DNA from 2 places in the Chryseobacterium sp. AG844 genome. Region 2 is predicted to be linked to the other one. Evidence: riboswitches for the same ligand, from Rfam matches in the RefSeq annotation. Region 2 holds a riboswitch; the other holds the start of a gene.
The links. A riboswitch is a leader RNA that binds a small molecule or an ion and turns the genes downstream of it on or off. The one in region 2 is predicted to bind thiamine pyrophosphate.

Region 1: another riboswitch for thiamine pyrophosphate. It lies ahead of pnuC (nicotinamide riboside transporter PnuC); the one in region 2 lies ahead of thiS (sulfur carrier protein ThiS).

The regions. Positions count from the first base shown of each region.
Region 1 is NZ_QGTV01000003.1:217,181-221,995, reverse strand. It holds gene DEU40_RS04885 (GNAT family N-acetyltransferase) at 1-89, shown strand, start outside; gene DEU40_RS04880 (hypothetical protein) at 584-1,615, opposite strand; gene pnuC (nicotinamide riboside transporter PnuC) at 1,602-2,198, opposite strand; TPP riboswitch at 2,224-2,332, opposite strand; gene DEU40_RS04870 (PA2169 family four-helix-bundle protein) at 2,455-2,916, shown strand; gene DEU40_RS04865 (DUF4142 domain-containing protein) at 3,040-3,651, opposite strand; gene DEU40_RS04860 (alpha-ketoglutarate-dependent dioxygenase AlkB family protein) at 3,782-4,390, opposite strand; gene DEU40_RS04855 (ferritin-like domain-containing protein) at 4,618-4,815, opposite strand, start outside.
Region 2 is NZ_QGTV01000009.1:108,947-113,761, forward strand. It holds gene DEU40_RS11115 (thiamine phosphate synthase) at 1-563, opposite strand, end outside; gene thiC (phosphomethylpyrimidine synthase ThiC) at 560-2,371, opposite strand; gene thiS (sulfur carrier protein ThiS) at 2,396-2,602, opposite strand; TPP riboswitch at 2,660-2,756, opposite strand; gene DEU40_RS11130 (RluA family pseudouridine synthase) at 2,873-3,550, opposite strand; gene DEU40_RS11135 (hypothetical protein) at 3,562-3,876, opposite strand; gene panB (3-methyl-2-oxobutanoate hydroxymethyltransferase) at 3,880-4,695, opposite strand; gene DEU40_RS11145 (Crp/Fnr family transcriptional regulator) at 4,757-4,815, opposite strand, start outside.

The DNA.
Region 1 (4,815 bases), on a different contig from region 2:
GTCATTTTGTAAAAAGTCTGTTTTGGAAAAACAAATGGGTTGATGATGTTATTTATGCGGTTCTTCGGGAAGAATGGCTTGCCGGATAAGAATATAACTCCTTTCCGGGGATCAATATCACCATCAACTGTTCCGGCCATCTATTTTTACAAAAGTATCAACAGAAATCAACTTACAGTACTGTATATTTTTCGTAAAATGGAGTGAGTTTTGTTCTTACGATAATTAAAGTGACTAAGTCATTGCATATTAAGCAGGATATGATCATTGTCCGGTACCATTCTTTAATTGTAACCGTAATCCAGTTATCATTTTCTACCAATGGATACCTCTCTTTTTTAAAATACATAATTACATGATCCTTCCTCTTTCCGTTGAGTGAAAATAAGTCTTTCATAATGTTTTTGTAATCTGGTTGCTCTTATTTTAGCAGGTGTTATGTTGGGCTTATTTCAGGTTTTAGTTTAGTCCAAATATAGTGAAATAACTAAAATTTATTGTACAATTTCCTCAATAAAGAACATTATTAACAAAATATTCACATAAAATACTTATTAAAAGAAATATTTTCTGAAACTTTAACTCAGAAAGAAAAGTCCAGATCATCTGCAGAAGGCCTGAAATTGGAATGCATAATCGCTGTAAAATAATCGCAAAATATCTGGTACACTGCAGAATCAGTATCGGTTGCCCGGATTCCCAGCTGTGTATAAACAGTAAGGATCTGACGGGATAATTTTTGAACCAGCTCTACTCCATACTGATGAATCACGTGTTGTTTATCCTCCGGAATCTCTTTGTGACCGCCGAGTATTTGTTCTATTTCTCCGGCTATGCTGAATACCTTTTCCAAATGTTTTTCAACAGATTCAGTAAAATGTTTGAAATTGATTTCAGGACGAATACATTCTGCCTCTTCAATAAAATGAGAAGCGATTCCAAGATAATTGACCAACAGTGTTAAGTCCGCAAAAACCCGGAACGGAATGCTGTCCAGAATATCATTCGTGAAAAAAGTATCATAAACAAAGCTGTAATCTTCACTGACAACGACATTTTTAATGGCAAAAGAATAGGTTCCGCTGGCTTTCATTCCCATAGAGCTCCAATTGGGGATAATATGAACCTCCTCTTTAGGAACGATGAATGAATGGATGATCTCATTGCCGTCTTTATCCGTTATAACCTTACCATTTTCCATAACCCTGGCATTCAATGTAAAATGAGTCAAATGAGGTGCTCCTGTTGCAAAATTCCATGAACCGTTGATCAGATACGTGCTGTCATCCTGTTTTTCTGCCGTCCCGCCAACCATTCCGCTTCCTCCAAAGCAGGTTTCAGAATGTGTAAAGAATGATTGAGCAATTTCAGGTTTTATATTTCTGGAAAAGTAATTGGCACCGGCACAGAGTGTCAGCATCCAGCCGAAACTTCCATCGGTTTCAGCCCAGCCAAATAAGGCTTTAAGCCCCTCTTCAAAACGGTAGCCGAGTCCGCCATATTTTTGGGGAACCCAGATCTTAAGCAGTCCTTCCTCATGAATATGCTGCATTACTTTATCAGAAATTACAGAGGCGCCCTGAAGTTCTTGCCTGATCTCTTTAATACTCAGCATTAGCTTTGGATTTAATGATTTTCTGCCATTCTATATATCCTGAAATGGCCACTAAAAATAAAAACGACGTTAAAACAGCATAGAGATATAATTCTTTATGAATCATTAGCGGGATTGAAATAAGATTACTGACATTCAGTATTACCCAGTTTTCAATTTTTCTTCTTGCCATCAGCCACATTCCGGCCCAGGCAAAGGCGCTCACCAGAGAATCCCAGACCGGAACATCCGAGTCGGTAAAATGAGTCAGGAAGAACCAGAATAAGATAAAAGTTCCCAGAACAATTCCTCCGGTAATCCATTTTTCTGCAGTTGAGGTAACAGAGATTTCCATTTCGGATCTTTGTTTCCCGAATTTCCAGTACAGCCATCCGTAAATACTCATGATCAGATAATAAAGATTTAAGGTAAATTCAGCATACAACTTCGAATTTAGCATTACATAGAGTGTAAGCAGAATACCTGCAATTCCGAAAAGATAGTTGTTGACATTGTTTTTACGGGCCAGTAAAACCTGGATTACTGAAAATAAGACTCCGAACCATTCCGGTAAGGTAATTTGTTTTAAAATGTCCTGCATCATATTAATTATTAGAAATCAAATGATGAGATGATCAATAAGCAATCCCTACGCCGGCGTTATCCGGATCAGGTGTGGAAGTATATTCCTGGGTATCATCTCAGCCACCGTTATCTGTAGCACCCCATTGTTGGGCAAAGGTGCAGCTTTTTGTTGAAAAAAGAAAGGACTTTAGCCTATTATTTTTGAGATATGATCAGGATTATAAAGAGTCCGTCAGGTAAGTTTTAATTTTATAGCTCACTTTAAAAATTATATTATGAATCATCAGCAGGAAATATCGGTACTTAATGACTTACTACACATTACCAACGACAGGAAGGAAGGCTTTGAAAAAGTTGAGGGAAAAGTCTGGGAAATGTATCCGGATGTAAAAGATGAATATGAACATATGATTTCGCAGTCGAAAATCATGAAAAATGAACTGATCAACCTCATCACAGAAAAGCAAGGTACTCCGGAGGACTCAACGTCCATGGCAGGAGCTGTTCACAGAACATGGATTGACATTAAAAATTCTTTTACCATGGGAAATCTGATTGAATCTACATTAGAAAATGTGGTGTTTGGCGAAAAAGCAGCTATTGAAGCTTATCAAAATGCTCTGGATACTGGTGATCTCAGTCCAAAAAGTAGTGAGGTTGTATCTGAACAGCTTCGTATCCTGAAAGATTCTTACAGACAGTTTAAGAAAATTGAAGAATATAAAAAGAAAGAATAATCAAAAAACTCCTCTTCAAAAGAGGAGCCTTACTATAATCAAGAACAAAATAATATTTAATCACATCAAAATTATTAAATACTTTATGTTCATATTTATGATGCAGGTCATATAAACTGAATATTATTTGACTGCATTTTTAGCTTTTTCCGATTCCTGCAAATGATGTTCAAGTGTCGGAAGGGTTTTCGCTGCGAAAGATTTTAATGAAGCTTCTGTTCCTTCAGATGCCTCTTTTTTGAAGGCTTCCACATCTTCTTTATGATCACTGACCATTAGATCTGTATATTTTTTGTCAAAGTCTTTACCTTTCTTAGCTTTCAGGTCATCATACATCTTCTGCTTTTCGGCATCCAAACTTGTGGGTAAGGTATACCCTATTCCTGATGCCCAATTCTTAAGCTCGTCATTCGCTTTGGAATGATCGGTTAGCATCATTGATCCCAAAGATTTTACCAATGAGTTTTCAGCGTTTGTCGCGGCCAGTTTTCCCATCATTACCTCCATCAGTCCTCCTATGGCTGCATTATCTGCAAACTTTTTGTCCTGATCGCTGAGAGCACTTTTCTGATCTTTGGTGTCTGACATTTTGGTGGAGTCGCTTACCGTCATTCCTGATTCTGCAGGGGCAGACATTGTGGTACTTTCCTCAGATTGACTCGTGGTTGTCGGCTCGTTTTTTTTGCAGGCCGTTAAAGCAGCCAATGCAAAAATTGTTACTACAAGATTTTTCATAATAATAAATTTTAAGTGGTGATATTAATGAAGTCAAACAATGACTTTGTTTATAAATGCAACAATTTATCTGCCAAAAAAAAGATTAAAACATTTATAGCCTACTCATAAAACATTATGAATAAATATTTTACGACTTACTAACCAACCTAAATGTAAGATTAATACGCTCCTTCATAGAGGTTAGAGACTTGGCAATACGATGTTCCCAGTTTTCCTGAAGGTCTCCTTTCATAATCAATAATGATCCGTGAGGAAGAGGCAGGCTGTATTTACTCTGATGATGGTCTTTTTTCCTGAAATCAAAATTTCTGGTCTGCCCCAGACTCACTGATGCAATCACCGGACGTTTCCCATATCTGCTTTCCTTATCCCGATGCCAGGCAACAGAATCGTTATGATCTCTGTAAAGGTTCAACAGTACGGAATTGAACTGATACCCAAATGTTTCTTCTATTCTTTGTTTTAAAGAAAACAGTTCGGGTGTCCAATGATGGGCATCGAGTTCATTGTCTGCAGGATAGGCATTTTTCTCATCTCCATACCAGGCGGTTAGGCGTGGGGTCAGAACCATCTTATCGTACATTTTCTGGGTACGCTGTTTCCAGGGAGCTGTTTCAAGCAGATGAATTTTAAGGCGGTCAGCTTCTTCCTGATTCAGGAAATGTTCTCTGTATTCCAGAAGGTCTTTTGGAAATTCGTACAGATCTGCTGATTCGAACAGGCTAAGTTGGGGCATTTTTAAACTTTATAAATGGCAGAATACAGTTTTCTTTTACAGTATAACAGTTTGGGTATTCAATTACAGTTCATTATTAAAAACCAAATTGATACAAATAATATCCACAAATATACTAAAACTGATACAAAATCAACCAGAATAAAAATGCTGCATTTTAAACCTTTCCGGATTTCAATAAAAAAAGGAGACCTGATTTTTTCAGGTCTCCTTTTTAAAGATTGTATTTACATGGCTTTGCTGTTAAGATTGGTATCAGCAACTTTTGTAAGCAGTTCATCACATTTTTTTTCTTCTTCCAATGTGCTTAAAAAGTTTTTAAGACACTCTTCTTCCTTCAATACTTTTGCGAATGCTGCCAGTGTTCCATAAGTAGCAATTTCATAATGTTCAACTTTTTGCGCTGCTGCAATAATGCCCGCATC
Region 2 (4,815 bases):
TTTTTGAATACTTTTAAGGGTTCTTCACTTTCCCAGATCGCACCCAATAGGGCTGCTCCATCTACATTTGATTCGAAAACTTCGGGAATATTATCCTGATCAATTCCTCCAAGGGCAATCAATTTGACATCCGGATTATTCCGGTGTTTTATTTCTTCCTTTATGGTAGAATCCAGTCCGTATCCTTTTTTCGATATACTTGGAAAGAACGGGCTTATGAAAGCATATTCCCATTCTTTATCCAAAGTATTATAGGTTGTGATATCATGTACCGAAGTTGAAAGGGTATTTTCTTTCACAAAAGACTTATCCATTTCTTCCTGCCGATCAATTTCCCTGAAATGAAACCTTGAAATCGTAAATTCCTTCCCAAGATCATAATACGTATGCAAAACCAGCTGTGAATGAAAGGTTTCATCAATCTGAGTGAGGAAATCAATCATTTCATTACGACTGATCCATGGTTTACGGATGTGAAGCAGGTCAAGACCTTCCTGAAACATCTGATTAATAAGATCAGTTTCGTTCGGAACAATCAATTCAGGAGTGATAACGAGGATCATATATAAATTTCTTTTCCTTTTTCGATGAATTCCTGTGATTTATCCAGCATCCCTTTTTCTGCAGATTCACGGATCTCCTGGGTAATTTTCATCGAGCAGAATTTTGGTCCGCACATTGAACAGAAATGGGCAATTTTTGCTCCTTCTGCCGGAAGGGTTTCATCATGATATGCTCTTGCTGTTTCCGGGTCTAATGACAGATTGAACTGATCTTCCCATCTGAATTCAAACCTTGCCTTACTTAATGCATTATCTCTGTATTGTGCGCCCGGATGACCTTTTGCCAAATCTGCCGCATGCGCTGCCAGTTTATAAGTTATTACTCCAACTTTGACATCATCCTTATTCGGAAGCCCCAAATGTTCTTTTGGAGTTACATAGCAAAGCATGGCACAGCCAAACCATCCGATCATCGCAGCCCCGATCCCTGAAGTAATATGATCATAACCCGGTGCAATATCCGTGGTTAAAGGGCCTAAGGTATAAAATGGAGCTTCATGGCATTCCTTCAGCTGTTTATCCATATTTTCTTTGATCATATGCATTGGTACGTGCCCGGGACCTTCAATCATTACCTGTACATTATGTTTCCAGGCAATTTTGGTCAGTTCACCTAAAGTTTCCAGTTCTGCAAACTGCGCTGCATCATTGGCATCTGCAATAGATCCCGGACGAAGACCGTCTCCCAGAGAGAAAGCCACGTCGTACTTCTTCATGATTTCACAGATCTCCTCAAAATGGGTATACAGAAAACTTTCTTTATGATGGAATAAACACCATTTTGCCATAATTGATCCTCCTCTGGATACAATTCCGGTTACTCTGTTGGCTGTCAGATGAATATATCTTAGCAAAACGCCTGCGTGGATGGTAAAATAGGAAACTCCCTGTTCAGCCTGTTCAATCAGCGTATCTCTGAAGATTTCCCATGTAAGATCTTCAGGAACACCTTTTACTTTTTCCAATGCCTGATAGATTGGAACGGTACCAATCGGAACCGGACTGTTTCTGATGATCCATTCTCTTGTTTCGTGAATATTTTTACCGGTGGAAAGGTCCATAATGGTATCAGCTCCCCATCGGCAGGCCCAGACTGCTTTTTCTACTTCTTCTTCAATACTGGATGAAACGGCACTGTTTCCGATATTCGCATTGATCTTTACCAGGAAATTTCTCCCGATAATCATAGGTTCGCTTTCGGGGTGGTTGATGTTATTGGGAATAATAGCTCTTCCGGCAGCAATTTCGTCTCTTACAAATTCCGGGGTGATCTTACCTTTCGGAGTATTGGCTCCAAAGCTGTGTCCGGCATGCTGAAATGCCATTTCTTTTGATACGGATTCAAGCTGCTCTATTCTTTGATTTTCTCTGATGGCAACATACTCCATTTCCGGGGTAATGATTCCCTGTTTGGCATAATAAAGCTGGGTCAGTTCTTTGCCATCCTTTGCCACTTTGGGTTTATGATCATAGGAAAACCTTAGTTCATCCAGACGAGGATCGGCTAAACGGGCTTTGCCGTATTCAGATGTAATTCCGTCTAAGATATTCACATCATTTCTATCCAGAATCCATTGTTCTCTGATTCTTGGAAGCCCTTTCTGAATATCAATAACTGCATTTTCATCGGTATAAGGCCCCGAAGTGTCATAAATGGTTACCGGAGCATTATGTTCAAAGCCGCCATTGGTCAATTTTGTGGGGCTAAGCTGTATTTCACGCATGGCTACATTGATAGGGTGTAATTTTCCTTCAACATAGATTTTCTTTGAGTTCGGAAATGGCGAACATGTAATGGAGTGAGCCATAAGTATTGGTATTAAATATGAGAATTAACCGCCCTGAGTGGCGGTAATGATTAACACTGAATCGTTATTGTTGAGGATGGTTTCCGCCCAGACTGACAGCGGAATAATTCGGTTGTTGAGCGCTACAGCAATACCTTTTTTCTTTCCGGGTAACTCAATAGCCAGTAATGCTTCCAGGTTTGCAGGAAGTACATCAAATGTTTTTCGGGTGTGGTTGATTATAAGTTCCATTCCTAATAAATTAAATATACTTTAGGAATGGCCATTATTGTACAATAGAATGTACAGCAAAAGTCATCTACTTTTCCCTACGCTGGTATGATCCAGATCAGGTTCAAAGGGTAAAGTCTCAGTCTGTTGGTAACAGACACCCCTAAAGTTGGGAACGAAGTTAGACATTTTTTTAGAATGGGCAAAATCTGAAATGATATTAAAGAAAAAGTCCATCTCAAAATTGAGACGGACGTTTATGTTTTCCTTTAATTAACTAAAAATCTTTAGTTATTCCTCACAAGCTCTCCAGATCGTATCATTCTGCGGCACGGGAGCTGTTATTTCAATATTTTCTTTGGTAACAGGGTGAATAAACTCCAGCTTTCTGGCGTGAAGATTGATTCCTCCGTCAGGGTTGGAACGTGGTGCTCCATATTTCAGATCACCTTTAATCGGAACTCCTGTTTTGGATAACTGAGCTCTGATCTGATGATGTCTTCCTGTTTCAAGGTCAATTTCCAACAACAAATAATTGTCTAATGTTTTGATCACATGATAGGTAAGAATAGCTTCTTTGGCTCCTTCCGTAGCTTTTGAAAAAACAATGGCTTTATTATTTTTTTCGTTTTTCTTTAAATAATGCACCAGTCTCTGGCTTTGCGGAATCATTTCTTTTCCAACAACTGCCCAATATGTTTTTTTGACTTCACGGTTTTTCACCATCTGTGTCAAACGGGAAAGTGCTTTGGAAGTTTTTGCATAGATCACCAGCCCTGATGTGGGACGGTCTATACGATGAACCAAGCCGAGAAAAACATTTCCCGGCTTAGCATCTCTTATTTTTATAAAGTTCTTGATGGATTCTAATAGTGATTCATCGCCGGTCTTATCGCCCTGTACAAGCTGACCGACCTTTTTATTAATCACCAGAAGATGGTTGTCTTCATATATAATCTGCTCCTTCATACTTGTTCAGTCTATCTTCTTCTGTTGGATAATGACAGGATAATCCCTGCCAGAAGGCCTACCGTTTTAACAGCTGAAAGTTTTGAGCCTTCCGGAATAAATGCTCCGAATACACAGATAGCCGCTGCAGCATACATTGCATAGACAAAATTCTTATTGGTAAGCAGTGGAGCCTGAATAAAAAAGCTTGCTCCTATCAGAACATAAAATACTTTTCTTGAAAGCAAATGATTGATTTCCGGGGAAAATAAATTAAACCATCCCACAGCCAGACAAATCAAAGCTGCAATAGATAATATTCCCTGAATAGATTGTTGGTTCTGCATGGATTAATAGCTTTCGTTTTCGTTTGGAAACTCTACATTTTTCACATCTTTCACGTATTGAGAAACGGCTCCTGTAATTTCTGTGTAAAGGTCGAGATATCTTCTTAAGAATTTCGGGCTGAAACCTTTGTTCATTCCCACCATATCATGATACACCAAAACCTGTCCGTCGCAATCTGCACCTGCACCGATTCCAATGGTTGGAATAGAGATGCTTTCAGTTACTTTCTTAGCTAAATCAGCAGGAATTTTTTCCAACACAATAGAAAAACAGCCAAGCTCTTCCAGAAGCTGAGCATCAGCAATCAGTTTTTCAGCTTCTGCTTCTTCTTTAGCTCTTACTTTATACGTTCCAAATTTATAGATAGACTGTGGTGTTAATCCCAAATGTCCCATTACCGGAATTCCGGCATTGATAATTTTTTTGATTGACTTGGAGATTTCTTTTCCACCTTCAATTTTCACAGCATGCGCTCCACCTTCTTTCATCATTCTTACCGCAGATTCCAATGCTTTTTCAGGATTACTCTGATAAGTTCCGAAAGGTAAATCCGCTACCACCAAAGCTCTGTCGGTTCCTCTTACCACACTTTGAGCATGATAGATCATTTGATCCAGCGTAATAGGCAATGTAGTTTCAAAACCAGCCATTACATTCGCTGCAGAGTCTCCAATTAAAATAGCATCTACTCCACCAGCATCTACCATCTTGGCAGTGGTAAAATCATAGGCTGTAAGCATTGTTATTTTCTCCTTGTCGAATTTCATTTTACGCAAGGTTTCAGTCGTAACTTTTTTAATTTCAGAGTGAACAGACATAATTTATCTATTTTTAAAAGTTAAAAAGTCGGCCTTGAGCCGACTTAAGTTTTTGTATGATTTATAAAACTACGTGACCGAGTTTCATGAGTTTGTCGTGATTTAGAATCTTGATATTTC